DNA from 3 places in the Streptomyces sp. NPDC085946 genome. Region 1 is predicted to be linked to each of the others. Evidence: riboswitches for the same ligand, from Rfam matches in the RefSeq annotation. Region 1 holds a riboswitch; each other region holds the start of a gene.
The links. A riboswitch is a leader RNA that binds a small molecule or an ion and turns the genes downstream of it on or off. The one in region 1 is predicted to bind S-adenosylmethionine.
Positions count from the first base shown of each region.

Region 2: it holds a riboswitch for S-adenosylmethionine, as region 1 does, so the genes downstream of both, ACIF8T_RS32365 (ABC transporter substrate-binding protein) here and ACIF8T_RS03665 (aminotransferase class V-fold PLP-dependent enzyme) in region 1, are expected to answer to the same signal.
Region 3: it holds a riboswitch for S-adenosylmethionine, as region 1 does, so the genes downstream of both, thrC (threonine synthase) here and ACIF8T_RS03665 (aminotransferase class V-fold PLP-dependent enzyme) in region 1, are expected to answer to the same signal.

Region 1 covers NZ_JBITSF010000001.1:819,336-828,695, forward strand. The annotation lists gene ACIF8T_RS03640 (heme-copper oxidase subunit III) at 1-4, shown strand, start outside; gene ACIF8T_RS03645 (c-type cytochrome) at 88-897, shown strand; gene ACIF8T_RS03650 (Rieske 2Fe-2S domain-containing protein) at 894-1,952, shown strand; gene ACIF8T_RS03655 (cytochrome bc complex cytochrome b subunit) at 1,949-3,586, shown strand; gene trpD (anthranilate phosphoribosyltransferase) at 3,711-4,775, shown strand; SAM riboswitch class IV at 4,860-4,976, shown strand; gene ACIF8T_RS03665 (aminotransferase class V-fold PLP-dependent enzyme) at 5,143-6,504, shown strand; gene ACIF8T_RS03670 (Lrp/AsnC family transcriptional regulator) at 6,604-6,885, opposite strand; gene ACIF8T_RS03675 (rhomboid family intramembrane serine protease) at 6,882-7,625, opposite strand; gene ACIF8T_RS03680 (hypothetical protein) at 7,783-8,022, shown strand; gene ACIF8T_RS03685 (NYN domain-containing protein) at 8,059-9,360, shown strand, end outside.
Region 2 covers NZ_JBITSF010000022.1:78,840-88,199, reverse strand. The annotation lists gene ACIF8T_RS32385 (LLM class flavin-dependent oxidoreductase) at 1-923, shown strand, start outside; gene ACIF8T_RS32380 (dipeptide ABC transporter ATP-binding protein) at 1,045-2,715, opposite strand; gene ACIF8T_RS32375 (ABC transporter permease) at 2,712-3,659, opposite strand; gene ACIF8T_RS32370 (ABC transporter permease) at 3,656-4,615, opposite strand; gene ACIF8T_RS32365 (ABC transporter substrate-binding protein) at 4,619-6,247, opposite strand; SAM riboswitch class IV at 6,617-6,730, opposite strand; gene ACIF8T_RS32360 (DUF1684 domain-containing protein) at 6,961-7,785, opposite strand; gene ACIF8T_RS32355 (LLM class F420-dependent oxidoreductase) at 7,868-8,791, opposite strand; gene ACIF8T_RS32350 (DMT family transporter) at 9,128-9,360, shown strand, end outside.
Region 3 covers NZ_JBITSF010000005.1:79,150-88,509, forward strand. The annotation lists gene ACIF8T_RS12605 (ROK family protein) at 45-986, opposite strand; gene ACIF8T_RS12610 (ABC transporter substrate-binding protein) at 1,092-2,363, shown strand; gene ACIF8T_RS12615 (DUF3263 domain-containing protein) at 2,409-2,642, shown strand; gene otsB (trehalose-phosphatase) at 2,867-3,730, opposite strand; gene ACIF8T_RS12625 (trehalose-6-phosphate synthase) at 3,740-5,161, opposite strand; gene ACIF8T_RS12630 (glucosyl-3-phosphoglycerate synthase) at 5,233-6,177, opposite strand; SAM riboswitch class I at 6,334-6,480, shown strand; gene thrC (threonine synthase) at 6,499-7,788, shown strand; gene ACIF8T_RS12640 (MoaD/ThiS family protein) at 7,907-8,182, shown strand; gene ACIF8T_RS12645 (cold-shock protein) at 8,632-8,835, shown strand; gene groL (chaperonin GroEL) at 9,190-9,360, shown strand, end outside.

The sequences.
Region 1 (9,360 bases):
GTAGCCGGGTCCGCATCCGCGAGCGCTCCTCCGCGAGCGCACATCCCAGAAGCATCGACGCAGAAGATCCTGACACCGGGGTAATCCGTGAAAAAGCTCTCCGCACGACGACGCCACCCGCTGGCGGCGCTCGTCGTCCTACTCCTCGCGCTGGCATGCACCGGGGGGCTGTACGCCGTGCTCGCACCGACGAGCAAGGCGCAGGCCGACGAAACCGCCCAGTCCCTCACCATTGAGGAGGGCAAGAAGCTCTATGCGGTCGGCTGCGCCAGCTGCCACGGCACCGGCGGTCAGGGCACCACTGACGGCCCGCCCCTCGTCGGTGTCGGCGCCGCGGCCGTCGACTTCCAGGTGGGCACCGGCCGTATGCCGGCCCAGCAGCCCGGCGCGCAGGTGCCGGACAAGAAGAACATCTACTCGCAGGCCGAGATCGACCAGCTGGCCGCGTACATCGCCTCCCTGGGCGCCGGTCCCGCCGTCCCCACCGAGGAGCAGTACGGACCGGAGGGCGCGGACATCGCCAAGGGCGGTGACCTCTTCCGGACCAACTGCGCGCAGTGCCACAACTTCACCGGCAAGGGTGGCGCGCTGACGCACGGCAAGTACGCGCCGAGCCTCGAAGGCGTCTCCCCGAAGCACATCTACGAGGCCATGCAGACCGGCCCGCAGAACATGCCCTCGTTCCCCGACACCACGCTGACCGAGCAGAACAAGAAGGACATCATCGCGTACCTGAACGCGGTCAACGGCGAAGAGAGCGAGAGCTACGGCGGCCTCGAACTGGGCGGCATCGGCCCGGTGGCCGAGGGCCTGTTCGGCTGGATCTTCGGTCTCGGCGGCCTGATCGCCGTCGCCGTGTGGGTCGCCGCCCGGACCGCAAAGGCGAAGAAGTCATGAGCAGCCAAGACATTCCAGAAGAGAACCTGCCCGTAGCGCAGGACACCGCACACGGCGCGGTGGGCCTGGCGGACGAGAAGCACCCGTTCGCCGACCCGGGCCTGCCGCCCCACGAGCACCGGATCCAGGACATCGACGAGCGGGCCGCCAAGCGGTCCGAGCGCACGGTCGCCCTGCTGTTCACGGTGTCGATGCTGGCCACCATCGCCTTCATCGCCTCGTACGTGGCGATCCCCGTCGAGCGGACGGCCTACATCTTCCCGCTCGGGCACGTCAGCGTGCTGAACTTCGCGCTCGGTCTGACGCTCGGCATCGCGCTGTTCACCATCGGCGCGGGCGCGGTCCACTGGGCCCGCACCCTGATGTCCGACCTGGAGATCGCCGACGAGCGGCACCCGATCGAGGCCTCCCCCGAGGTCCGCGAGAAGGTGCACGCCGACTTCAAGGTCGGCGCCCAGGAGTCGCAGCTCGGCCGCCGCAAGCTGATCCGCAACACGATGCTCGGCGCGCTCACGCTGGTGCCGCTCTCCGGTGTCGTGCTGCTGCGCGACCTCGGCCCGCTGCCCGAGGAGAAGCTGCGCCACACCCTGTGGTCCAAGGGCAAGCTGCTCGTCAACATGAACACGAACGAGCCGCTGCGTCCCTCCGACGTCGCGGTGGGCTCGCTCACCTTCGCCAAGCCCGAGGGCCTGGAGGAGCACGACCACGGGTTCCAGAACGAGATCGCCAAGGCCGCCCTGATGATCGTCCGGATCCAGCCGGACGACATCAAGGACAAGCGCGAGCTCGAGTGGTCGCACGAGGGCATCGTGGCGTACTCGAAGATCTGCACCCACGTCGGCTGCCCGATCTCCCTGTACGAGCAGCAGACGCACCACGTGCTGTGCCCCTGCCACCAGTCCACCTTCGACCTCGCCGACGGAGCCCGGGTCATCTTCGGGCCCGCCGGCCACGCCCTGCCGCAACTGCGCATCGGCGTGAACGACGAGGGCTACCTCGAAGCGCTCGGCGACTTCGAAGAGCCCGTCGGTCCTGCTTTCTGGGAGCGCGGATGAGCACTACATCCACCAACGAGTCCCGCTCTCGCGGGAAGACACCGGCCGGCGAGCGCGTCGCCGACTGGGCCGACGGCCGGCTGGGGATCTACTCCCTGGCCAAGGCCAACATGCGCAAGATCTTCCCGGACCACTGGTCCTTCATGCTGGGCGAGATCTGCCTGTACAGCTTCCTCATCATCATCCTCACGGGTGTGTACCTGACGCTGTTCTTCCACCCGTCGATGAACGAGGTGGAGTACCACGGCAGCTACGTCCCGATGCAGGGCCAGCTGATGAGCGAGGCCTACAAGTCGACGCTGGACATCAGCTTCGACGTGCGCGGCGGTCTGCTGATCCGGCAGATCCACCACTGGGCGGCGGTCATCTTCCTGGCCGGCATGTTCGTGCACATGATGCGCGTCTTCTTCACCGGCGCGTTCCGCAAGCCGCGTGAGATCAACTGGCTGTTCGGCTTCCTGCTGTTCGTCCTGGGCATGTTCACCGGTTTCACCGGCTACTCGCTCCCGGACGACCTGCTCTCCGGCACCGGTGTCCGCTTCACGCAGGGCGCGATCCTGTCCATGCCGATCGTCGGCACGTACATCTCGATGTTCCTGTTCGGCGGCGAGTTCCCCGGCGACGACTTCGTCGCCCGGTTCTACTCGATCCACATCCTGCTGCTGCCGGGCATCATGCTCGGGCTCGTGGTGGCCCACCTGATCCTGGTCTTCTACCACAAGCACACGCAGTTCGCGGGTCCCGGACGCACCAACAACAACGTCGTCGGCATGCCGCTGCTGCCGGTCTACATGGCCAAGGCCGGAGGCTTCTTCTTCCTGGTCTTCGGCTTCACCGCCGTGCTCGCCGGCATCGCGTCCATCAACCCGATCTGGGTCCTGGGCCCGTACCGTCCGGACCAGGTGTCCACGGGCGCCCAGCCCGACTGGTACATGGGCTTCGCCGAGGGCCTGGTCCGCGCCATGCCGGGCTGGGAGATCAACTTCTGGGGCCACACCCTGGTCCTGGGCGTCTTCGTCCCGCTGGTGCTCTTCGGCCTGTTCCTGGCGCTGATCGCCCTCTACCCGTTCCTCGAGTCGTGGGTCACCGGCGACAAGCGCGAGCACCACATCCTGGACCGTCCGCGCAACGCCCCGACCCGCACCGCGCTGGGCGTCGCCTGGATCACCGCGTACATGATCATGCTGATCGGTGGTGGCAACGACATCATCGCCACCCACTTCCACCTGTCGATCAACGCGGTCACCTGGTTCGTCCGGATCGGCTTCTTCGCCGGACCGGTCGTCGCCTTCGTCATCACCAAGCGGATCTGCCTCGGCCTCCAGCGCCGGGACAAGGACAAGGTGCTGCACGGCCGCGAGGCCGGCATCATCAAGCGCCTGCCGCACGGTGAGTTCATCGAGGTGCACGAGCCGCTCAGCCAGGAGCAGATGTACACGCTCACGGCACACGAGCAGTACAAGCCGGCCGAGATCGGCCCGGCGGTCGACGAGAACGGCGTCGAGCGCAAGGCCAAGGGCTCCGAGAAGCTGCGCGCCAAGCTCAGCAAGGCGTACTACGGCCCGGAGTCGCAGATCCCGAAGCCCACCGTCGAGGAGTACAGGGAGATCACGAGCGGCCACGGCCACCACTGATCGCTGCGTTCGCCACGCCACGGCCGAAGGGCCCCGTCCGATGTCCGGACGGGGCCCTTCGCCGTGCCCCGGGCTGGATAGGGTGGAAACCACCACCGAGGCGTACGACGACCAGGAGCGGCTGATGAGCGCTGTGACCCCCGCCGGAGGCGACCACGCGGCGGCCCGCACCTGGCCCGCCCTGCTGAACGGCCTGCTGGCCGGCCGGGACCTGTCCGCGGACGACACCGCCTGGGCGATGGACCTGATCATGCGCGGCGAGGCGACCGACGCGCAGATCGCCGGCTTCGCGGTGGCGCTGCGCGCCAAGGGCGAGACGGTCCAGGAGATCAACGGCCTCGTGCGGACGATGTACGAGCACGCCAACGTGATCGAGGTGCCGGGCGCCACGGTCGACATCGTCGGCACGGGCGGCGACGGCGCCAAGACCGTCAACATCTCCACCATGTCGGCGATCGTCGTCGCGGGGACGGGCGCCAAGGTCGTCAAGCACGGCAACCGGGCGGCGTCGTCGGCCTCGGGCGCCTCGGACGTCCTGGAGAAGCTCGGCGTCAACCTGGAACTGCCCGTGCGGCGGGTCGCCGAGGTCGCCGAGCAGGCCGGGATCACCTTCTGCTTCGCGGTGAAGTTCCACCCGTCGCTGCGTCACGTGGCCGCCGCCCGCGGCCAGCTGGGCATCCGCACGACCTTCAACGTGCTGGGTCCGCTGACCAACCCGGCGCGGGTCGGGGCGCAGGCGGTCGGCGTCGCGGACCCGCGCATGGCGCCGATCGTCGCGGGCGTCCTCGCCGAGCGCGGCAACTCCTCGCTGGTGTTCCGCGGTGACGACGGCCTCGACGAGCTGACCACCACCGCCACCTCCCGGGTGTGGGTCGTCCGCGACGGCAAGGTGACCGAGGAGACCTTCGACCCCCGGGACGTCGGCCTGGAACTGGTGCCGGTGGAGGCGCTGCGGGGCGCGGACGCGTCGTACAACGCCGAGGTCGCCCGCCGTCTGCTGGACGGCGAGAGCGGACCGGTCCGGGACGCGGTGCTGCTCAACTCCGCTGCGGCGCTGGTGGCCCTGCGGCCGGCGGACGCGCCGTTGGCCGAGCAGATCCGGGCCGGCATGGCGCAGGCCGCCGAGTCCATCGACTCCGGGGCGGCCAAGCGGACGCTGGAGCGCTGGGTGGCGGCCAGCAACGCCTGAACCGCACGCGGTGTGACGCAAGGCGCAGTCCAGGATCCGGACTGCGCCTTGCGCGCCGATGATCGTGTGGCAAGATGCTGAACAGGTCATGAGCGACAGCCATTCGGCCCCGGCCGGCTGTCCGGCAACCCTCCGTCCGTGGCGGGGTGCCCCGGGTGAGGACCAGGTCGTGGACAGCAGGGTCCACGGCAAGCGCGGACCCCTCGCGTCACCAGGGGTCCTGGTCGTTCGAGGGAGCCTTCCGTGAGCAAGCGAATGCGTTAGGGCCGCAGAGCCCCGCCTCCGCACGCCCTTTTCCTTCTTCTCCGCGCCGGAGCCGTGTGCGCTCGCGCGGTGATGCCACCTGCTCTGTCACGGGAGTTCCGCCATGTCCGTCTCCAGCGCTGCCGCCGACCGGTCCGTCCGCACCCCGCTGCCCGTTCTGGGCCGGGACGTCACCGTCCCCCTCGTCACCGGCGGCGAGGTCGCCTACGCCGCGCTCGACTACGCGGCCAGCGCCCCGGCCCTGCAGCGGGTCTGGGACGACGTGGCGGCGTACGCGCCCTACTACGGCAGCGTCCACCGGGGCGCCGGGTACCTCTCGCAGCTCTCGACCGACCTGTTCGAGAACGCCCGCGCCACGGTCGCCGGGTTCCTCGACTGCCGGGAGACCGACCAGGTGGTGTTCACCCGCTCGACCACCGACTCCCTCAACCTGCTCGCCGCCGCGCTGCCCGCCGGCTGCCAGGTCTTCGTCTTCGAGACCGAGCACCACGCCGCGCTGCTGCCCTGGCGGGACGCCCGGGTCACCTGCCTGGACGCCCCCGGCAGCCCCGACGAGGCCGTCGGGACGCTGGAGCGCGCCCTGGCCGACCGCGATCCCCACGGCCCGGCCCTGGTGTGCGTCACGGGCGCCTCCAACGTCACCGGCGAGCTGTGGCCCGTACGGGAACTGGCCGCCGCCGCGCACGCGCACGGTGCTCGGATCGTCCTGGACGCCGCCCAGCTGGCCCCGCACCACCCGGTGAGCGTCCGGGAGCTGGACGTCGACTGGATCGCTTTCTCCGGGCACAAGCTGTACGCCCCGTTCGGCTCCGGGGTCCTGGCCGGCCGCGCCGACTGGCTGCGGGAGGCCGAGCCGTACCTCGCGGGCGGCGGCGCCAGCCGCAAGGTCACCCGGCGCGCGGACGGGGGCGTGGACGTGGAGTGGCACGAGGGCGCCGCCCGCCACGAGGCCGGCTCGCCCAACGTCATCGGCGCCTACGCCGTCGCCTCCGCCTGCAAGGCGCTCACCGAGGCCGGCTGGGAGACGCTGGTCGCCCGGGAGCAGCACCTGATCCGCCGGGTGCGCGAGGGCCTGGCCGACGTGCCCGAGGTGCGGATCCTGTCGCTGTTCGGCGACGACGCCCCGCGCGTCGGCGTGATCTCCTTCGTCGTCGAGGGCTGGAACAGCTCCCACTTCGCCGCCGCCCTGTCCGCCGAGTACGGCATCGGCGTCCGCGACGGCCTCTTCTGCGCCCACCCCCTGGTGCGCCGGCTGCTCGGCAGCGACCCGCAGACGCAGGGCGAGTGCGGGGCCCCCGAGGCCGCGCCCGGCGAGAAGTCGCTGAACGCCGTCCGGGTCAGCTTCGGGGCGGGCACCCCCGACGAGCACGTCGACCGCTTCGTGCGCGCGGTGCGGGAGCTGGTGCGCGAGGGCGCGCGGTGGACCTACCGGACCGAGGACGGCCGCTGCGTCCCGGCGGTGTGATCCCCGCCGGGGGCGGCGTCCGGGAGGGGCGCGGGGAACGGCGCGGCCGGCCGCCGGCCGCGCGTCGGCCGCGTCCCGCGGGCGCCCGGCCGGCCCGCGTCAGGAGTCGAGCCCGATGGCGAACGCGGCCTCCAGGTCGTGCTGCGAGTACGTGCGGAACGCGACGTGCGTGTCCGTCGCCTCCACGCCCGGGATCTTGCTGATGCTGCCGGGGATGACCTCCGCGAGGTCCTCGTGCCGGCTGACCCGCACCATCGCGATGAGGTCGTAGGTCCCCGTGACGGAGAAGACCTCGCTGACGCTGTCCAGCGCGGCGATCTGCTCGGCGATCTCCGGAATGCGGTCCACGCTGGTCTTGATGAGGACGATCGCGGTGATCACGGCTGGTTCTCTCCCTCGGACGCCGGGGCCGGTGCGGCCCTCACTCTAGTCCCACGGCCGGACCGGGCCCACGCGAAGGCGAAGCCCAGCCCGAATCCCACCAGGTGGGCCAGGTAGGCCACGTCCGGCCCCCGGGACTCCCGTCCCGCCGCGAGCCACTGCAGGACCGCCCAGAACGGCAGCACGACCCACGCCGGGAAGCGCACGGGCAGGAAGAACAGGAACGGCAGGAGACTGGTCACCCGGGCCCGCGGGAACAGGAAGAGGAAGGCGCCGAGGACCGCCGAGATCGCCCCCGAGGCGCCGACCAGGGACTGCTCGGAGTCCGTGTTGGCCACCGCGTAGCCCAGCAGCGCCAGGTAGCCGCAGCCGACGTAGAACAGGGTGAACCGCAGCCGGCCCATGCGTTCCTCGGTCATCGCCCCGAAGACGTAGAGGAACAGCATGTTGCCGAGCAGGTGCACCCAGCTGCCGTGGACGAAGAGCGCCGTGGCGGGCGTGAGGGCCGCCGCGGGGGACGTGTCGAACAGGTCTGCGGGGATCACGCCCCAGCGGCGGAAGTAGGCGCGCTGCGCGGCGAGCAGGGCGTCTCCGGAGCCGTACGCGGGGTTGAGCCCCGAGGCCGGGGAGAGCACGAAGAGCAGGCAGCACAGGACGATCAGGGTGTACGTCACCGGTGCCGACGGACCCCGGACCCGCTCGCTCGCCCCGCCGGCCGACGCGCTCCACATGCTGATCATGACCACAGAGCATGACGTACCGGGACGCAAGCCGACAGATCGCCTCGCCGCCGTGGACGGGCGGGCGGCGAGGAGCCGCCAGGCCGTAGGGTTACGAGCCACACGCACCGGGGAGTCCGGCGCGTCACGGACACTAGAAGGAAGGCGAACAGTCACGATGACGGTTCCCCTGCCGACCGCCACGACGCGGTGGCGCTGCACCCTCTGCGGCAACCTCACCCGGTTCGACGTGACGCGCTCGTCGAAGGTCGTCGAGTACGTCCACCTCGATCTGGCCGGTGAGCCGCAGGTCGAGGAGCGCGAGGTGCTCAGTGAGACCATCGAGTCCGTGCGCTGCCGCTGGTGCAACGCCGTGGACCAGGTGGAACTCGTGGACAGGCCGGGCGCCGGCTCCTGACGGAACCGGCCCCGCACAGGCATTGGGGTGTGACGGATGGTGGAGAGCGCAGGCGGGGGGCCGGGCGACGGCGCCGCTGAGGTGCTCGACCGTCCGCTGCCCGACGGCGTGCGGCGCCGGGTCGTGCAGATCGTCTCGGACGGCTTCGGCGCGCTGACGGTCGCCGAGCTGCCCGCGCAGCTGCGGCAGTACGCCCGCTTCGCCCCGAACCGGCGGGCCAAGTTCGCCGGCAACGCCATGGCCGCGGCGCTGGAGACCGACGCGCTGTTCCGGCAGCGCATCGGGGAGAAGCTCAGAGCGGCCCAGCCGGAACTGGCCGGCGCCCTCGACTCCGGCTCCCCGCCCCCGGCCGCGGACCCGCTCGACGTGGCGGCCGCGGCCTACGTTCTGCGCCCGGCCGGCTGGGTGAAGCTGGTGGCGGCGGCGGGCGAGGAGGCACAGCGCGCGGACGCCGAGCGCGCCGACGAGGAGAGCCGGGCGGAGCTGGAGCGGCTGCGCGCCGAGCTCGCCCGGGCCCGGGAGCACACCAGGGCCGAGACCGAGCGGCTGCGCGGCGAGCTGGAAGCGGCCCGCAAGGAGTCCGAGGCGCTGCACCGCAAGCTGCGCGCGGCCCTCAGCGACGTCAAGCGCGGTGAGGCCGCCCTGCGCAAGGCGCACGCCGAGACGGAGGCCGTGCGCGCCGAGGGGCAGGCCCAGGTGTCCGCCGCCGAGAGCGAGACCCGGCGGCTCAAGGCGCGGCTCGGTGAGAGCGAGACCGCCCTGGAGGCCGCCCGGCGGGCCGCCCGCGAGGGGCGCAGCGTCGAGGACATGCGGGTGCGGCTGCTGCTGGACACCGTCCTGGAGGCGGCGCAGGGGCTGCGCCGGGAGCTCGCGCTGCCGCCGGTGTCGGTGCGGCCCGCGGAGACCGTGGACGCCGTCGAGCCGGGCCGGATGAGCCCGAAGGACATCGCCGCCCGCGCGCTGTCCGAGGACGACCCGGCGGTCCTGGACCAGTTGCTGGCGCTGCCGCAGGCCCATCTGGTCGTGGACGGCTACAACGTGACCAAGACCGGCTATCCGCAGATGCCGCTGGAGAAGCAGCGGCTGCGGCTGCTCGGCCAGCTCGCCCAGCTCGCCGCGCAGAGCGGCGCCGAGGTGACGTGCGTCTTCGACGGGGCCGAGCTGGCCGCGCCGGTGCTGCTGGCGCCGCCGCGCGGGGTGCGGGTGCTGTTCTCCAAGCCGGGGGTCACCGCCGACGAGCTGATCCGCCAGCTGGTGCGCGCCGAACCGGCCGGCCGGCCGGTCATCGTCGCCTCCACCGACCGCGAGGTCGCCGACGGGGTGGCCCGCGCGGGTGCC
Region 2 (9,360 bases), on a different contig from region 1:
GGTCCGGAGCCGTACAGCTCGGCCACCGGACCGCGCTGTCCACGGTCGAGGAGTTCGGCCTGATCGACGCCCTGCACCCCGGCCGCCTCGACCTGGGCCTGGGCCGCTCGGGCGGCCGCCCGCCGGGGGAGAAGGCGGCCCCGCCGGCGGCGACCCCGGTCGTCGACGGCCGCGCCCCGAACGGCCTGCCCATCCCGCCCCGCTTCTCCTTCGAGCGGCTCCTGGACTCGCCCCACGTCGCGCTCCAGCGCAAACTGCTCCTGCTGCCCCACGCGGAATCCCAGGACTACGGCGAACAGATCGACGACATCCTCGCGCTGCTGGCCGGCACCTACCGCTCCCCGGAGGGCGTGGAGGCGCACGCGGTGCCCGGCGAGGGAGCCGACGTCGAGGTGTGGATCCTGGGCAGCAGCGGCGGCCCGAGCGCCGAGGCGGCGGGGGCCCGGGGCCTGCGCTTCGCCGCGAACTACCACGTCAGCCCCGCGACCGTCCTGGAAGCGGTGGACGGCTACCGTTCCTTCTTCCAGCCCTCCGCCTTCCTCGACGAGCCGTACGTCAGCGTCTCCGCGGACGTGGTCGTCGCCGAGGACGACGCCACGGCCCGTGAACTGGCCACCGGCTACGGCGCGTGGGTGCGCAGCATCCGCACCGCCGAGGGCGCCATCGCGTTCCCGACGCCCGAGGAGGCACGCGCCCACGAGTGGACCGAGGAGGACAGGGAACTGGTCCGGGACCGCGTCGACACGCAGTTCGTGGGCTCACCGGGCCGGGTCGCGGACCGGCTGGAGCAACTCCGGGAAGCCACCGACGCGGACGAGTTGCTCATCACGACGATCACCCACGACCACGCGGACCGGGTCCGCTCCTACGAACTGCTCGCGCGGGAATGGCGGCGGCGGGGCCACTCCTTCCGGTCGAGCTGACGCCCGGGCGCCCCCACCGGCCTGCCGTACGCGATCGCTCCGGCGCGGCCCGCCGCATCGCCGCGCCGGCAGCGGCTGGTCCGCCCCGGTGATCGTGGGAGTGCCCGCGTGACGCAGGTCCTCAGCTCGTGGTGGTCCCGGCGGCGGGGACGCGACCGCCGGGGATCGCCGCGAGCAGTTCGCGGGTGTACGCGTGGCGGGGGCGGGTGAACAGCTCCTCCGGCGGCCCCGTCTCGACGATCCGGCCGGCCCGCATCACGGCGACCCGGTGCGCGATCTGCCGTACGACGGCCAGGTCGTGGGAGATGAACAGGTACGCCACCCCCGTGTCGGCCTGCAACTCGGCCAGCAGATCCAGTACTTGGGCCTGCACGGACACGTCGAGCGCCGAGACCGGCTCGTCGCACACCACCAGATCGGGGGAGAGGGCGAGGGCGCGGGCGATCGCCACCCGCTGGCGCTGCCCGCCGGACAGCTCCGCCGGCCGGCGCTCCAGCGTGGCGGCCGGAAGCGCCACCCGGTCGAGCAGCTCACGGGCCCGGGCCAGCCGGGACGCGCGGTCGCCCACCTTGAAGGCGCGCAGCGGTTCGGTGATCACCTCGGCTATGGAGAAGCGCGGGTCGAGCGAGGCGTACGGGTTCTGGTAGACGAGCTGGGCGCGGCGGCGCAGCTCCCTGACCCGGGCGCCCCGCCCGGTGGTGACGTCGGTGCCGTCGAACAGGACGTGTCCGGCGGTCGCGTCGGCGAGGCGGAGCACCAGGCGGGCGGTGGTGGACTTGCCCGAGCCCGACTCGCCGACCAGGGCGAGGGTCCGGCCGCGGTGGAGGGTGAAGCTGACGTCGTCGACCGCGCGCAGGGTCCGGGGTCCGTCCCCGGTGCGGGGCAGCGTGAACTCCTTGACCAGGTTGCGTACTTCGACCAGAGGCGCGGTGTCCGGCCCCGGTGCCGGGACGGCCCTGCGGGGGCGGGCGGTGGTCAGGCTCGGAGCGCTGGCCAGCAGGTGCCGGGTGTACTCGTCCTGGGGATCGGCGAGGACGTCGCGGGTCGGGCCCGCCTCGACGACCTTGCCCTGCGACATGACGACCAGGCGCTGGGACCGGTCGGCGGCGACCCCGAGGTCGTGGGTCACGAGCAGCACCGCGGTCCCCGACTCCTCGGTGAGGCGCTGGAGACGGTCGAGGATGACCCGCTGCACGGTGACGTCGAGCGCGCTGGTCGGCTCGTCGGCGATGATCAGCTCGGGCTGCGCGGCGATGGCGATGGCGATCAGGGCGCGTTGCCGCATTCCGCCGGAGAGTTCGTGCGGGTACTGCCGTGCGCGGGTGGCCGGGTCGGGCATCCCGGCCCGCTCCAGGACGGCGATCGCGTCGGCGGGGGCCGAGCGGCGGGTCGCCAGTCCGTGGACGCGCAGCACCTCGGCCACCTGGTCGCCGATTCGTCCGACCGGGTTGAGCGACACGGTCGGGTCCTGCGGGACCAGTCCGATCCGCGCTCCGCGCACGGTGCGCAGCTCCGCCTCCGACAGCGTGGCCAGGTCGCGCCGGCCGAAGCGGACCGTGCCCGCGTCGATACGGCCGTTGCCCGGCAGGAGCCGGGTGACGGCATGCGCGGTGGTGCTCTTGCCGGAGCCGGACTCGCCGACCACCGCGGTCACCTGCCCCGGCCACACGTCGAGGTCCACGCCCCGGACGGCCTCGACCGTGCCGCCCCGGGTGCGGTACGACACGGACAGGCCGCGTATCTCCAGCAGTGGTGTGGTCACGTCCTCACCGTTCTCGTGTTCGTCGGTCATCGCTGCCGGGACCATTCGCCGTCCAGTGCCCGTGCGATGCGGTTGGTGGCCAGCACGGTCGCGGCGATCGCCAGCCCGGGCAGCGCGGTCAGCCACCAGGCGTGGGCGAGGTAGTTGCGGCCGGCGGAGATCAGCGTGCCCCATTCCGGGGCCGGCGGCGGCGCCCCGTAACCGAGGAAGCTCAGCGCCGACACGGCCAGGATGGAGGCGCCGAAGTCGAGGGTGGCCAGGACGATCACCGGACCCGCGGCATTGGGCAGTACATGCCGGCCGAGGACCGCGTACCAGCGGGCCCCGCACGAGCGCGACGCCTCGACGAACACCGCCTGACGCACCCGGAGCACCTCGGCGCGCGCCACCCGGGCGAACGAGGCGACACTGGCGATGCCGACCGCGACCGCCACCTTCACCGTCCCGTAGCCGAGCGCGGTGACGAGGGCCAGGGACAGGAACAGCGCGGGGATGGACAGGAGGACGTCCACGAGGCGCATCAGCACGTCGTCCACCCAGCGGCCCACGAACCCGGCGACCACACCGAGCAGACCGCCGACCACGAACGCGACCAGGACGGCGATCAGCGTGGCCTTCAGGGACAGCTGGGCGCCGTGGACCACGCGGGAGAACACGTCGCGGCCCAACTCGTCCGTGCCGAACCAGTGCGCGCCGCTCGGGCCGCGGAAGTTCTGCGACGGTACGCCCTTCAGCGGATCCCGCGAGGTGAACAGGCCCGGCCGGAACGAGGCCAGCACCACCAGCACGAGGACGACGACCGACAGCAGCAGACCGGGGCGGCGCAGCAGGAACCGCAGCAGCCGCCGTACGTCGACCCGGCGCCCCGCTCCGGGACCGGTTCCGGCCGCGCCGGTCCTCGTGCCGAGCGGCCGGGCGAGGCCGAGGGCGGCCTCGGCCGGGTCGTCGACGTCGTCGACAAGGCTCTGGCTCATGCGAAGCCCGCCCTTCCGCCCGAGGCCGCCACGAGCCGCGGGTCGAGGAGTGGATAGACCAGGTCGACGACCAGGTTCGTCGCCACGAAGATCAGCGCCCCGAACACCACCACCCCCTGGACCACGGGAATGTCCTGGGCCGTGACCGCCGCCGCGGTCACCCGGCCGAGACCGTCGCGGGAGAACACCGTCTCGACGACCACCGAACCGGCGATCAGCTGCCCCACCAGCAGGCCGACCACCGTCAGCGCCGGCAGGGACGCGTTGCGCAGCGCGTGCCGCAGATGGACCCGCCACCGCCCGGCGCCCTTGGCCCGGGCGGTCTCCACGTACGCCTGGTCCAGCGCGGTGAGCAGGCTCTTGGCGAGCACCTGGGCGACCTGCGCGCCGGTCGGCACCGCCAGCGTCAGGGCCGGCAGCACCAGCCCCTTCGGTCCGTCGTCGCCGAACGCCGGGAACCAGTGCAGCCGGAAGGAGAACGTCTCGACGAGCAGCAGCCCCACCCAGAACGTCGGGACGGACACCCCCAGCGGGGGCAGCGACAGCAGGAACTGCCGCAGCCACCGCCGGGAGGTGTACGTGGCCAGTACCGCGAGACCGCCGCCGAGGACCACCGCGAGCAGCAGGGCCGCGCCGGTCAGCCGGAGGGTCTGCGGCAGCGCGTCGGCCAGCGTCGAGGTGACCGGCCGGCCGGTGGTGACCGCGTCGCCGAAGTCCCCGCGCACCGCCCGGCCGAGGTGATCGGCGTACTGCACCAGTACCGGCTTGTCGAAGCCGTACTCGTGCCGCAGGGCCGCTGTCCGCTCCGGATCGATCTGCCCCGAGTCCATTCCGGCACCGGCCATCGCGGTGACCGGGTCACCCGGCAGGAAGACCAGCACCAGGAACGAGACCGTGTAGGCGGCCCACAGCACTCCGACCGCCTGCGCCAGGCGTGTGACGACGTAGCGGCGCATGCGTCAGCCGATCCAGGTGTCGTGCAGCTGGAGCCTGCTGGAGGCGTCGAAGTCCAGGTCGTGCACCTTCTTCGCCACGCCCAGCTGGGTCTGGAGCTCCACCACCGGCACGTAGTGGGCGTTGCGCACGATCGACTGCTGCGCCCGGTGGACCAGTCGTTCGCGCTCGGCCGCGTCCGTGGTCGCGGCCTGCGCGGTCAGGGCCGTGTCCAGGTCGCCCGCCGGGATGCGGTAGAAGTTGGCCAGCTCGGTGGAGAAGGAGCTGCGCAGGATGTCCGGGTCGGCGCGGGTGATGTTCCCCCAGGCCGCGTCGTAGTCGCCCGACTGCAGGGTCGGCGTCAGCTGGGTGAGCTGGAGCTGCTTGAGGGTCACTCCGATGCCGACGGCCTTGAGCTGCTGCTGGATCAGCTCCAGCGCGGGCTGGTTGGTCGCCGCGTTGGGGACCCAGTTGATGGTCAGGGTGAGCTTCTTGCCGTCCTTGGCGCGGATGCCGTCGCCGCCTGTCTTCCAGCCGGCCCGGTCCAGCAGGGACCTCGCCCCGGCCGCGTCGAAGGGCAGGTCCGAGGCGAGGCTGGTGTAGTCGGGCGTGGTGTGGGCCAGGACGCTGGTCGCCGCCCGGGTGCCGGTGGGGAACACGGCGTCGGCGATCTGCTGCCGGTCGACGGCGAGCAGGATCGCCCGGCGCACCCGCGCGTCCCTCAGGACCGGCCGCGCGTTGTTGAGCCCGAGACCGAACACCACGCCCGGGTTGGCCCGCCGCTGGAGGGCGGCCTGGCCGCCCTCCAGCGTCGCCTCGTCGGCCTTGCCGACGCTGCTGATCGCGTCCACCTGGCCGGACTGGAGACTGCCGGCCCGCACCCCCGCTTCCGGTACGACCTTGAACACCAGCTCGTCCAGGTACGCCTCGCCCTTCTTGGTCCACCGCGAGGAACCCCAGGCGTAGCCGGTGCGCCTGGCCAGGGTGATCGACCGGTTCTGCACGTACTGCTTCAGCACGAAGGGACCGGAGCCGATCACGCCGTCGCTGCACTTCTGCTGCGGGGTCTTCCTCACGCTCGCCGACGACTCGATCCCCAGCGAGTGTGTCGACGTGGCTTGCAGGAACTGGGCGTTGGGCTCCTTGAAGGTGACCTTGACGGTGAGCGGGTCGACCACGGTGGTGCTCCTGACGCCGCTCAGGTAGCCCTGGGCCAGGGTCCCCAGGGCGCCGAGCTTCGGCACCGCGTCGAAGTTGTCCTTGACCACCTGCGCGGTCAGCTCGGAGCCGTCGCTGAAGGTGACCCCCGGCCTCAGGTGGAAGGTGAACGTAGTCGTGTCGGAGCTGATGTCCCAGCTCTTCGCCAGCCACGGCACGATCTTTCCGGTTCTGGGGTCCTGGTCGGTCAGGGAGTCCACGATCTGGCGCACCGAGTAGATGGTGTCGTTGCTGCCGACCTGCTGCGGATCCACGCAGCCGGCGTCCGAACCCACCGCGAAGGTCAGAGTGCCGCCGGACTTCGGCTTTCCGCTGCCACTGCTGCCGCTGCCGGAGCCGTCGGAACCGGATCCGCAGGCGGTCAGCAGCACACCGGCGGTGAGAAGGGCGGCCAGCGCCGCCCGTCGGGGGGATCTGAAAACCGGAAGTGTTGTCACGGAGGGGTTCTCCTACTCGGGTCACCGGGCACGGGGGTGCCGTACGAGGCGCGGGCGCGCACGGGCGTGCGGTCCCGGTCGGCGCGGTGCCGGTGGCGGGGGAGCGCTGTGCGGACAAGACTCGGGGGAAACGGGGGATCCGGCAGAGGGCGGGATCGGACGGAGACGGTGCGGCGACGACCGGTGCCGGACGCCGACCAGCGGGGAAGGACCCGTCAGGCCTGACAGAGGCAGCTGGTCGAGCGCTTCAGGTCGATGTGGCGCCTGCGCGCGAGCCGGGAGAACACCGTGGCGACGGCGAAGGAGGCACTGAGGTCATCACGGTGACGACGCATGCCGGTCCTCCCCATCTCCGGCCCCGCCGGAGGGGCCACGCGCTTGCGGGGATCGTCGGTGATCCCGCCGGGCTTTCACCTGGAGCACCCCACCGCGCGGGAGGGTTGCCGGTCAGCCAGCCAGGGCTTGACGCTGACACTCAATGCCGTTCGTGATCGTACGGAGCGAACTTGTCGTACGTCAATGCCGCACCGGGGAGGCCCTGTTGGGGACGCCGGGCCGTCTCGGCCGCCGGGTGGGTGCCCATCCCGCCGTCCTCCGGGCGCGTCCGTGCACCGGCGTCCGGGCCGCCGGCCGGAGGCGCTCCCCGGGACCGGGCCGGGCGGGGCACGCGCCGCCGGCCGGCCGCCGTTCCTTCGGCCGGCCGGCGGCCCGGCTCAGGACCCGCCGCGCTCGCGGGGGATCTTCTGGCCCGCCTCGATCGCCACCGGCAGCCGGTTCTCGGCCGGCGGCAGCGGGCAGGTGGCCAGGTCCGTGTAGGCGCACGGCAGGTTCGCGGCGCGGTTGAAGTCCAGCACGACCGTGCCGTCCGCGGTGGGCGGTCCGAGCGTCAGGGCCCGGTTGGCGGCGTAGGTGGTGACCCCGGAGGTCGCGTCGGTGAAGAGCACCATCAGCCGGCCCTCACCCTGCCCGGGGAACGCGGTCAGGGACAGCCGGCGCCCGTCCAGCTCGAACTCGATCCGGCCCGGCGCGTCGTACACGTGCTCGAGGCCCTCGACCGCGGCGCCCACGGTGGTCGGCCGCGGCTCGTCGAAGGGGACGAACCGGCCCGTCACGGCCCAGCGCGGGTCGGGGGCGTAGGCGGGTGTCCCGGTGAAGGCCGTGCGCAGCGGCGCGTCCGGGTGCCGGGGGCGCACGATGTCGTTGCCGCCGCGCTTGGCGACCTCGATGACGGCGTCTCCCCAGACCGCGTCGACGCCGCCGCGTTCGGGAAGGACGCCGAAGCGGTGTTCGCCCCGTACCGGCGTTCCGTCGACGACGAGTTCCTCCCCCTCGTCGAGGGTCACGACGATCCCGTCGGGGCCGGTGTGCCACGCACCGGGCGCGTCGGGGAAGCGCTGCGGCCGGTCGTCGAGCCAGTGCAGGCCGGTGATCGCCAGGAACCCGTGCGGGTCGGCGATCCGGGCCTCCTGGGCGCGGTACCACTTCAGCCAGTCCTCGGTGAAGGCCTGGAGGTCCGTCGCGGTCGCCTCGGTGGTCATACGTTCTCCTTCGTCAGGCGAGGCCCGGCCTCGCACAGGGGTGCAGGTCGTCCATCGGGCCGGCGGCCCGGCTCCGCCGTGCTCAGCGGGCCAGGGCGCCGAGGAGCGCCCAGGTGCGTCGGCGGTCCGCTTCTCCGGCGATCTGGGTGTTCGAGAACACGACCTCGGTGGCGCCGGCGTCGCGGTAACGCCGCAGCTCGGCCTCGACGGCCTTCTCGTCGCCGATCACGGCCAGGTCGGCGGCCCGTCTGGCGCCGGAGAGCTCGATGACCCGCGCGTAGGACGGGATCTGTTCGTAGAACGCGAGGCTCTCGGTGGCCTTCGCCCGCACCGACTCCACGTCGTCCGTGACCACGCCCGGCACGAGGGCCACGACCCGGGGCGAGGGGCGGCCGGCGGCCTCGGCCGCGGCGGTCAGGGCGGGGACGATGTGTTCGGCCAGGGCGCGCGGCCCCGCCAGGTAGGGCAGGATCCCGTCCGCCAGCTCACCGCTGACCCGCAGCGCCTGCGGCCCCATCGCGGCGACCAGCAGAGGGACGCCGTTCTCGGCGCCCGGTACGCGCGCCGGGAGCGGGGTGGCGGCGGTGAGCAGTTCGCCGTGGAAGTCGGCCGTGCCGGTCTCGGTCAGCTGGCGCAGCGCGGTGAGGAATTCACGCAGGCGGGCGACGGGGCGTTCGAAGGGCAGGCCGAAGCCGGCCTCCGTGAGGAGTTTCGTGCCCAGGGCCAGGCCGAGGTGGTAGCGGCCGTGCGTCGCGGCCTGGGCGGTCTGGGCCTGGCTGGAGACGAGCAGGGGGTGGCGGCCGAAGACGGGGATCGCGGAGGTGCCCACCTGCAGTCCGGGCACCTCGCGCCCGACGATCGCCGCGAGCTGGGGTGAGTCCGCGCCGAAGGTCTGGCCGAACCAGGCCGACCGCAGGCCGGCGGCCGCGGCCTCACGGGCCAGACGGACCGTGGCGTCTACCTGGTTCGGCGCGTCGGACGCGTCGAGTGCTACTCCAACAGTCATGTGAGGGAGAACCGGTGCCGGCCGAACTCCCATTCCGGTCTGTGTGTGACAGCTTCTTGTCAGTCATGTGTACACGGCGGCGGTTGCCTCCGGCCTGTCGCCCGGGGCGGTCGGCTCGTTGCCCGGGGCGGTCGGCCCGCCCGGCACCGGCGAGGACCGGCGGCCGGGGCGACGCCGTCCCTCCCCGGTTGATTCCGCGCGCTGAGCCGGTCCTGCGCGCTGACCGGAAAGCGCGGGTCCACGCGACGCGCCTCCCTACGATGCCCCTGTGTGGTCGCGGGTTGACGGACCGTCATACGCCGGCGGTGGGTTGGAGGGCATGTGGACGCTCGGGACGTGCCGACGGGCACCGCGGCGCCGGGGGAGGAGCACGACGCCGCGACGCGTCCGGCGCGCCGGCTCAGGGCGACCGCGATCGGCGCCGGGGCCGTGCTGCTGTGGGCGTCGCTGGCGCTGTTCACCACGCTGACCGGGCGGATCCCGCCGTTCCAGCTCACCGCGACGGCGTTCGCGGTGGGCGGTGTCCTCGGACTGCCCCGGGCGCTGCGCGGCGGCGGGGCGCTCGTCCG
Region 3 (9,360 bases), on a different contig from region 1:
CGGGGTCGGTCGCGCAGTTCCCCGCGCCCCTGGGGCGTTGGCCATCAGGGGGTTACCTCCAAACGGTCGGTGTGGTCGAGGAGATCCCAGGCCAGGAGACCCGCGCCCAGGCATCCGGCCGTGTCGCCGAGGGCCGCCGGGACGATCGACGGGAGCTTCTGGAAGGTGATCCGCCGCCGGACGGCCTCGCGCAGCGGTGTGAACAAGGTTTCCCCGGCCTCGGCGAGCCCGCCACCGATGATCAGGGTGCGCGGGTCCAGCAGGGTGAGCGCGGTGACCAGCCCGTCGGCGAGCGCGTCGACGGCCGCCTGCCAGACCCGTACGGCCTCCGGGTTCCCCGCTTCGACCGCCCTCGCGCAGCCGGCGGCGTCCGCGTCCGGGTCGCCGCACGCCGCGGCCCACGCCTGGCCGACGGCCGCGGCGGAGGCGTACCGCTCCAGGCAGCCGCGCTGCCCGCACGGGCAGGGCGTCCCGCCGGGCCGTACGACGATGTGGCCGATCTCGCCCGCGAAGCCGTGCGCGCCCGCCTCGACCCGGCCGTCGACGCCGATGGCGCCCGCGATGCCGGTGCCCAGGGCCACGAACAGGAAGCGGTCGCTGCCCCGGCCGGCGCCGACCCGGCCCTCGGCGAGGCCGCCGGTGCGCACGTCGTGCCCGAGGGCGACCGGCACGCCGAGCTCCGCCGTCAGCAGGTCGCGCAGGGGGACGTCGCGCCAGCCGAGGTTGGCGGCGTAGACGGCGACGCCCCGGGTGTCGTCGACGATGCCGGGGACGGCGACGCCGGCGGCGGCCGCGGGCTCGCCGAACCGGTCGGCGCCGTAGGCGCGCAGTTCGGCGGCGAAGCCGACGATGCCCGCGACGACGGCGTCCGGGCCGCGGTCGCGCCCGGTGGCCCGCCGCGCCTGGTGCAGCAGCGTGCCGTCCGCCCCGGTCAGGGCGGCTTTCATCCCGGTGCCGCCCACGTCGAGGGCGATGACATGTCTCACGGGGACAGTGTGACCCGGGGACCCGCGAGAGGTCTAGTCCACTTACGTGGTGTAGACCTTAATCCGGTTATCGGAAAGTTTCGGTCGGCGGAGGGGCGGACAACAGTGCAGCGGCGGGGTACGGCAGGGACGATCGCGGTGGTGTCCGCACTGGGCCTGACGGCGGTCCTGGGCGGCTGCGGCCTCACCGGCGCCTCGGACGACGTCACCCTGACACTGGTCGCCGCGGACTACGGCGACAGCGCGGCCAACAGCTCGAAGAAGTACTGGGGCGACCTCGTCGAGGCGTACGAGGAGAAGCACCCCGGCGTGAAGATCGACGTCACCGTCCACTCCTGGAACGACGTCGACCGCGAGGTCAAGGAGATGGTCGACGCCGGCAATCCGCCGGACATGGCGCAGATCGGCGCGTACGCCGACTACGCGGCCGCGGACCTCCTCTACAAGGCCGACGAGCTGCTCTCCATACCCGTGCAGGCCGACTTCGTCTCGCAGCTGTCCACCGCGGGCGAGGTCCACGGCGTGCAGTACGGCATGCCGTTCGCCTCCTCCACGCGCGTGCTCTTCTACAACAAGACCCTGTTCGCGAAGGCCGGCATCACCCCGCCCCGGACCTGGGACGAGCTCGCCGCCGCCGCCGAGGCCCTCAAGGCCGAGGGCGTGACCTACCCCTACGCCCTGCCGCTCGGGCCGGAGGAGGCGCAGGCCGAGACCCTGCAGTGGATGCTCAGCGGCGGGGGCGGCTACACCGACGACGTCGGCACCTACTCCCTCGACTCCCCGGCCAACGTCAAGACCTTCACCTGGCTGAAGGACGAGCTGGTCGGCAAGGGCCTGACCGGGCCGGTCGCGCCCGGCAAGCTCAACCGCGCCGCCGCCTTCGCCGCGTTCGCCGCCGGTGACGTCGGCATGCTCAACGGCCACCCCTCGCTGATGGGCATCGCCGCCAAGAAGGGCGTCAAGTTCGGCATGGTGCCGACGCCGGGCGCCGAGGGCGAGAGCAGGAACACCCTCGGCGTCGCCGACTGGATGACGGCCTTCAAGAAGAACGGCCACGGCGAGCAGGTCGGCGACTTCCTCGACTTCGTCTACAGCGAGAAGAACGTGCTCGCCTTCTCCCGCGCGTACAACTTGCTGCCCGTCACCACGTCCGCGTCCACGACGATGGCCGCCGCCGAGCAGGACAAGGAACTGAGGGCCTTCCTGGAGGAGCTGCCGACCTCCGAGCTCTACCCGGTCGGCAAGACCTCCTGGGCCGAGGTCAGCGCGGACGTCAAGGAGCGGATCGGCCGGGCGGTCACCTCCAGCGGCAGCCCGGCGGCCGTCCTGGAGCAGCTCCAGGCCACCGCGACCCGGGCCGAGAGCGGCGGGGAGTAGCCCCGCCGGCCCCCGCTGTCGGTGGCGGGGGCTACGGTGCCAGGCATGGACCAGGAGCAGCTCGGCCGCAGGGAACGGGACATCCTCGCGCTCGAACGCCGCGGCTTCCCCGGCCCCGGCGCCAAGGAGCGGGCGATACGCGAGGAGCTGGGCCTGGCGCCCGTGCGCTACTACCAGCTGCTCAACGCGCTGCTCGACGATCCGCGCGCCCTGGCGCACGACCCGGTCACCGTGAACCGCCTGCGACGGGTGCGGGAGGCACGCCGCGCGGAGCGGTGACGCGGCCCCGGCGCGACCTTCCGCCGCCGGGCCGCGCTCCGGCCCCGTTCGCGCCGCCGGGCCGCGTTCCGGCCCCGCCCGTGTCGCCGGGCTGTGTGTTCCGGCCCGCCCGTGTCGCCGGGCCGCGCTCCGGCCCCGTCCGCGTCGCCGGGTGCGGGTGCGGGTGCGTCGTGGCCGGTCGCGCGGTTCCCCGCGCCCCTCCGGGCGCGCCCCGCGCTCCCGGCTCAGGCCAGCCGTGCCGCGAGCAGCCGCAGCAGGGCGACGACGCCCTGCGGGCCGTCCACCACCAGGTCCGCCCGTTCCCGCAGTTCGGCGACCTCGTCGCTGCCGCTGCACACCAGGACGCCCGGCGTGCCGTCGGAGCGGAGCTTGTCCACCGCGCCGAAGGCGGGCAGGTCGCCGAGGTCGTCACCGGCGTACAGGACCGACCCGGCGCCGATCTCCCGGGCCAGGTCGACGAGCGCGACGCCCTTGTCCATGCCCGGCGGGCGCAGCTCCAGCACCAGCCGGCCCGGCTCGACGATCAGGCCGTGCCGGGCGGCCAGCTCGGCCAGCGGAGCGCGCAGCGCCTCGAAGGCGGCCTGCGGGTCGGCGGCCCGGCGGGTGTGCACCGCCACCGCCCGGCCCTTCTCCTCGATCCAGGTGCCCTGCCAGGCGCCGACCCGGTCGAGGACCCCCGGCAGCTCGGCGCGCACCGCCGCGACACCGGGGTGCGGGGCCGGGGCGGTGACGGTGCCGGTGACGGCGTCCCAGCGCTCGGCGCCGTAGTGCCCGAGCACCACCAGGCGCTCCAGTCCGGGGACGCCCGCGAAGCCGCCGTTGCGCACCGCGACCCCGGCCGGGCGGCCCGTGACCACCGCGACCGCCGCCACCTTCGGGGCGAGCGCGGCGAGCGCGGGCACCGCGTCGGGGTGCGCCCGGGCCTGCTCGGGGTCGGCGACGATCGGGGCGAGCGTGCCGTCGAAGTCGAGGCCGATCAGCGCCCTGTCCGGCCGCGCGAGGAGGGCGTCGAGCCCGTCCCGTCCGGCCCGGGTCACGGGCGTCGGGAAGGGGTCCTCGCGGTCGGGGGATTCCGTGTGGCTGCCCATGTGCCGACCCTACTCACCCGCGGGCCCGCGCAGGGCCTCCAGCTGGTCCAGGAACCACCGCGCCGGGGGCAGCGCGGTCGCCGCCGCGGCCAGGCGCTTGGAGCGGTCCGCCCGCTCCTCCGGTCGCATCGACAGCGCCTCGTGCAGGGCGCGGGCCGTGCCGGTCACGTCGTACGGGTTGACGGTGAGCGCGTCCTCGCCGAGCTCCTCGTGGGCGCCGGCCTCCCGGGAGAGCACCAGCGCGCAGCCCGCGTCGGAGACGACCGGCACCTCCTTGGCGACGAGGTTCATGCCGTCCCGGATGGGGTTGACCAGCGCCACGTCGGCCAGCCGGTACGCCGCGAGCGAGCGGGCGAAGTCGTCCTTGACGTGCAGGACGACCGGCTTCCAGTCCGGGGTGCCGTACTCCTCGTTGATCTCGTCCGCGAGCCGCTGCACCTCGGCCGTGTAGTCGCGGTACACCGCGAGGTCCTGCCGGGAGGGGTAGGCGAAGGCGACGTGCACCACCCGCTCGCGCCACTCGGCGTGGGCGTGCAGGAGCTGCCGGTAGGCGAGCAGGCCGCGCACGATGTTCTTGGACAGCTCGGTGCGGTCGACCCGGACGATCGTGCGGCGCGGGGCGCCGTCGGGGGTCGTGCCGATCTCCTCGCGCAGCGCGGCGATCCGCTCCTCGACGTCCGCCTCGTGCGCGCGGCGGCGCAGGAAGTCCGCGTCGGCCCCCAGCCCGTGCACCCCGACCCGGGTGCCGCCGAGGCCGCCCGCGAACTGCTCGCAGCACGCGGTGAACGCGTCCGCCCAGCGGTGGGTGAGGAAACCCAGCCGGTCCGCGCCGAGCATGCCGCGCAGCACCTGCCCGGCGATGTCGTCGGGCAGCATCCGGAAGTACTCCGGCGGCGCCCACGGCGTGTGCGAGAAGTGCCCGATGCGCAGGTCCGGGCGCAGCTCGCGCAGCATCCCCGGCACCAGCGTCAGGTGGTAGTCCTGCACCACCACCGCCGCGCCGGGCGCCGCCTCCTCGGCGAGCGCCTCGGCGAAGGCCCGGTTGTACGTCTCGTAGGACGCCCACTGACGCCGGAACTCCGTGTCGAAGACCGGCTCCAGCGGGGTCTGGTACAGCATGTGGTGCACGAACCACAGCACGGAGTTGGCGATGCCGTTGTACGCGTCGGCGTGCACGTCGGCCGGCACGTCCAGCATCCGTACGCCGTCCTCGCCGACGCCGCGCGCGACCGCCTCCCGGTCGCCGTCGGACAGCGCCGAGCACACCCACAGCGCACCCGCGTCCGGACCGATCGCCGACAGGCCGGAGACGAGTCCGCCGCCGCCCCGTTTGGCGTGCAGCGAACCGTCCTCGCGCACCTCGTACGAGACCGGTCCGCGGTTGGACGCGACCAGCACCTGGGCACCCTGAGCAGCCTGCGTGGAAGCCATACGCCTCAACCTAGCCCGACCTGAACCGATCAAACGTGCGGACCTGCCGCATCCGGCCGGAAACCGCCCGGTCAGGCCGCTTTCCGGGCCTGGTACTCGGCTATCTCCGCCATCGGCGGCCGCTCCTCGGTGTCCACCGAGTACGTCCGCGGCTCGAACCCGTCCTCGCCCCGCTCGAACTGGGTCAGCGACGGCCGGATCAGGTGCCCGCGGGCCAGCCGCAGCTGGGCGGTGCGGTAGATCGCGGCGGCCATCCGGCCCAGCGCCTGCCCGTCCTGGTGCCGGTGCTTGCGCACCCCCACGTCGACCTGGGCGAGGGCGTCCAGCCCGACCAGGTGCAGGGCGTCCACCAGCATGCCGAGCTCGACGCCGTACCCGACGGGGAACGGCAGCTGCTCCAGCAGGGAGCGGCGGGCCGCGTACTCGCCGCCCAGCGGCTGCACGAAGCCGGCCAGCTGCGGCCAGTGCATGTTCAGCAGCGGGCGGGCCATCAGCTCGGTGACCCGGCCGCCCTGCCCGGCCGCGCCGCCGAGCGGCCGGTCGTACATGGCCTTCACCAGGTCGACGTCCGGGTCGGTGAGCAGCGGGCCCACGATCCCGGCGACGAAGTCGGAGGAGAACTCCTTCAGGTCGGCGTCCACGAAGCAGACGACGTCCCCCCGGGTCACCAGCAGGGACCGCCACAGCACCTCGCCCTTGCCGGGCACGGCGGGCAGGCGGGGCAGGATCGCGTCGCGGTGCACCACCCTCGCGCCCGCGGCGGCGGCCACCTGCGACGTGCGGTCCGTCGACCCGGAGTCGACCACGACGACCTCGTCGACGAGCGGCACCTGCTGCACGAGGTCGTGGCGGATGACGGCGACGATGTCGCCGACCGTCTCCTCCTCGTTGAGGGCGGGCAGGACGACACTGACCGACTGGCCGGTGGCGCGCTTGGCGGCGAGGATCTGGTGGAGCGGGCGATCGGTCACGGACCAGGAGCGGGTGCTCAGCCAGCGCTCGACTTCTTCCAGCACGGTCTGCGGCTCCTCACTGTTCGGATCACGTGGTCTCCGTGTGATCCATCTCGCGGTTCGGACGACTATCTCAACTGTCCTGGCCGTCGGTTACAGTCTTGGACAACGCGGGTGACCATCGCATGTCGGGGGCCACCGCTGCTGACAACCACATACAGCTCATCCAGAGGGGCAGAGGGACACGGCCCGATGAAGCCCCGGCAACCCTCCAGCCGGTCTTGTCACGTCGACGTGGCGAGGCTCCCGGCTAGGGAAGGTGCCAAATCCGTCTCACGGCGAGATGCGTCGTGAGGAAGATGAGGAGAAAGGGCCTCGCCTCACATGGCTGTGCAGACCGTTGCAAGCACCACCGAATCCGCCGCCCCCGTCGACCTGGGCCCCGCCACGGCGCTGTCCTGCCGCGAGTGCGGTCACCGGGTGCCCCTCGGCCCGGTCTTCGCGTGCGAGGAGTGTTTCGGCCCGCTGGAGATCGCGTACGACTTCTCCGGCCACGACGCCGAGGAGCTCCGCAAGCGGATCGAGGCGGGACCCGCGAACATCTGGCGCTACGCGCCGCTGCTGCCCGTCCCCGCGGACGTGGCGGACAAGCCGAACCTGAACCCCGGCTGGACCAAGCTCGTCCGGGCCGACAACCTCGCCCGCGAACTCGGCGTCACCGGCGGGCTGTACGTGAAGGACGACTCCGGCAACCCGACGCACTCCTTCAAGGACCGCGTGGTCGCCCAGGCGCTGGAGGCGGCGCGCGCCTTCGGCTTCACCACCCTGTCGTGCTCCTCCACCGGCAACCTGGCCGGCGCCGTCGGCGCCGCCGCCGCCCGCGCCGGCTTCCGCTCCTGCGTGTTCATCCCGCGCGACCTGGAGCAGGGCAAGGTCGTCATGGCCGCCGTCTACGGCGGCGAGCTCGTCGGCATCGAGGGCAACTACGACGACGTGAACCGCTTCTGCTCCGAGCTGATCGGCGACCCGGCCGGCGAGGGCTGGGGCTTCGTCAACGTCAACCTGCGGCCGTACTACGCGGAGGGGTCCAAGACCCTCGCGTACGAGATCTGCGAGCAGCTCGGCTGGCGGCTGCCGGACCAGATCGTGGTGCCGATCGCCTCCGGCTCGCAGCTCACGAAGATCGACAAGGGTCTCCAGGAGCTGATCCGGCTGGGGCTCGTCGAGGACCGGCCGTACAAGATCTTCGGTGCGCAGGCCGAGGGCTGCTCGCCGGTGTCGACGGCGTTCAAGGCCGGGCACGACGTGGTCCGCCCGCAGAAGCCGAACACCATCGCCAAGTCGCTGGCCATCGGCAACCCGGCCGACGGGCCGTACGTCCTGGACATCGCGCGCCGCACCGGCGGGGCGGTGGAGGACGTCACCGACGAGCAGGTCGTCGACGCGATCAAGCTGCTGGCGCGGACCGAGGGGATCTTCGCGGAGACCGCCGGCGGGGTGACCGTGGGGGTGACCCGCAAGCTGATCGAGAGCGGGGCCCTCGACCCCACGAAGAGCACCGTCGTGCTCAACACCGGCGACGGGCTCAAGACGCTCGACGCCGTGGCGGGCACGGGGCTCACCGCGACGATCCGGCCGAGTCTGGAGTCGTTCCGCGAGGCGGGGCTCGTCTGACGGGCCCGTCCGCCGTCTCCGCCTGCGGGCCGCCCGTGCCGGCCGCGCCCGCACGGCGGCAGCCGCAGATCCCCCCTGCCCCGCGCCCCCGGGGCGTCGTACCGACCGGAGGTCGAAAGTGAGCGTCACCGTCCGCATCCCCACCATCCTGCGCACCTACACCGGCGGTCAGGCCGAGGTCAGCGCGCAGGGCGCCACCCTCGGCGAGGTCATCGCCGACCTGGAGAAGAACCACACGGGGATCGCCGCCCGCGTCCTGGACGACCAGGGCAAGCTGCGCCGCTTCGTCAACGTGTACGTCAACGACGACGACGTGCGCTTCGAGCAGGGCCTGGAGACCGCCACCCCGGACGGTGCCGGCGTGTCCATCATCCCGGCGGTCGCGGGCGGCTGATCGCCCGTTTCCACGGCCGGTTCGTTACCTCTGGTAATGCCGGTGACGCCGAGTTCGTCGAATTGCCCCCTCCGTGAGAGAAGCGGAGGGGGCAATTCCATGTGATTGAGCGCGGTACAGTTGGGGAACGCGATCCCGATCTCCTGATCGTGAACTCCGCATTCCTGCCGCAGGTCCGACGAGATGCAGCCAAAGTGTGCACGTCCTTTGCGGCTTTTGTTCCCTTTGTGCAGCCCGACTTGCCCCGAATGATGGCGAATTCTCGCCAGATTCCGGACCGGGCGCGTCCAGATTTCTCGTCCGATTGACCTGTTGCAGACGGCAGTTGGACAGATACATTCAGCCGCGGTCGACGCGTTCCGGCGCACGCCCCCGTCGTGGGGGGTGAGGTCTGACCCGGATCCGCGAAGTGTGGATCTGTGCAAGGGCCAGTAATAGGGGAGTTAGGCATGGCTCAGGGCACCGTCAAGTGGTTCAACGCGGAGAAGGGGTACGGCTTCATCGCGGTCGACGGTGGTGCGGATGTTTTCGTCCACTACAGCGCGATCCAGATGGACGGTTACCGCACCCTGGAAGAGGGCCAGCGGGTCGAGTTCGAGATCTCGCAGGGCCAGAAGGGCCCGCAGGCCGACATGGTTCGCGTCACCGCCTGAACGCGCGACAGCGAGCAACCGCAAGCGACCGGTCTTCTCTGAAGGGCCCGTGCCTCCCGGGGCGCGGGCCCTTCGGCCTGCCCGGGGACGGTCGCGCCGCCCCCGCGGGGCGGCCGGGAGCTGTTCGCCCGGGGCTGAGCGCCCCGCCCGAAGCCCGAGAGGCGCTTGCACTCGCCTAGGTCGAGTGCTAATCATTGGCGTTAGCACTCTGAAGGTGAGAGTGACAACGAAGGACCGGGTCGGTGAGGCCCGCGGGCCGGGTGGGGCAAGGAACCACAAGGCCGGCGAGCCGTCCGTCGCGGGCGCGGGCGCGGTCCGAAGGAATCACCCCCAGTCCTGGAGGGACCACTTCACATGGCCAAGATCATCGCGTTCGACGAGGAGGCGCGGCGCGGCCTCGAGCGCGGCATGAACCAGCTCGCGGACGCCGTGAAGGTGACGCTCGGCCCGAAGGGCCGCAACGTCGTCCTCGAGAAGAAGTGGGGCGCGCCCACGATCACCAACGACGGCGTCTCCATCGCCAAG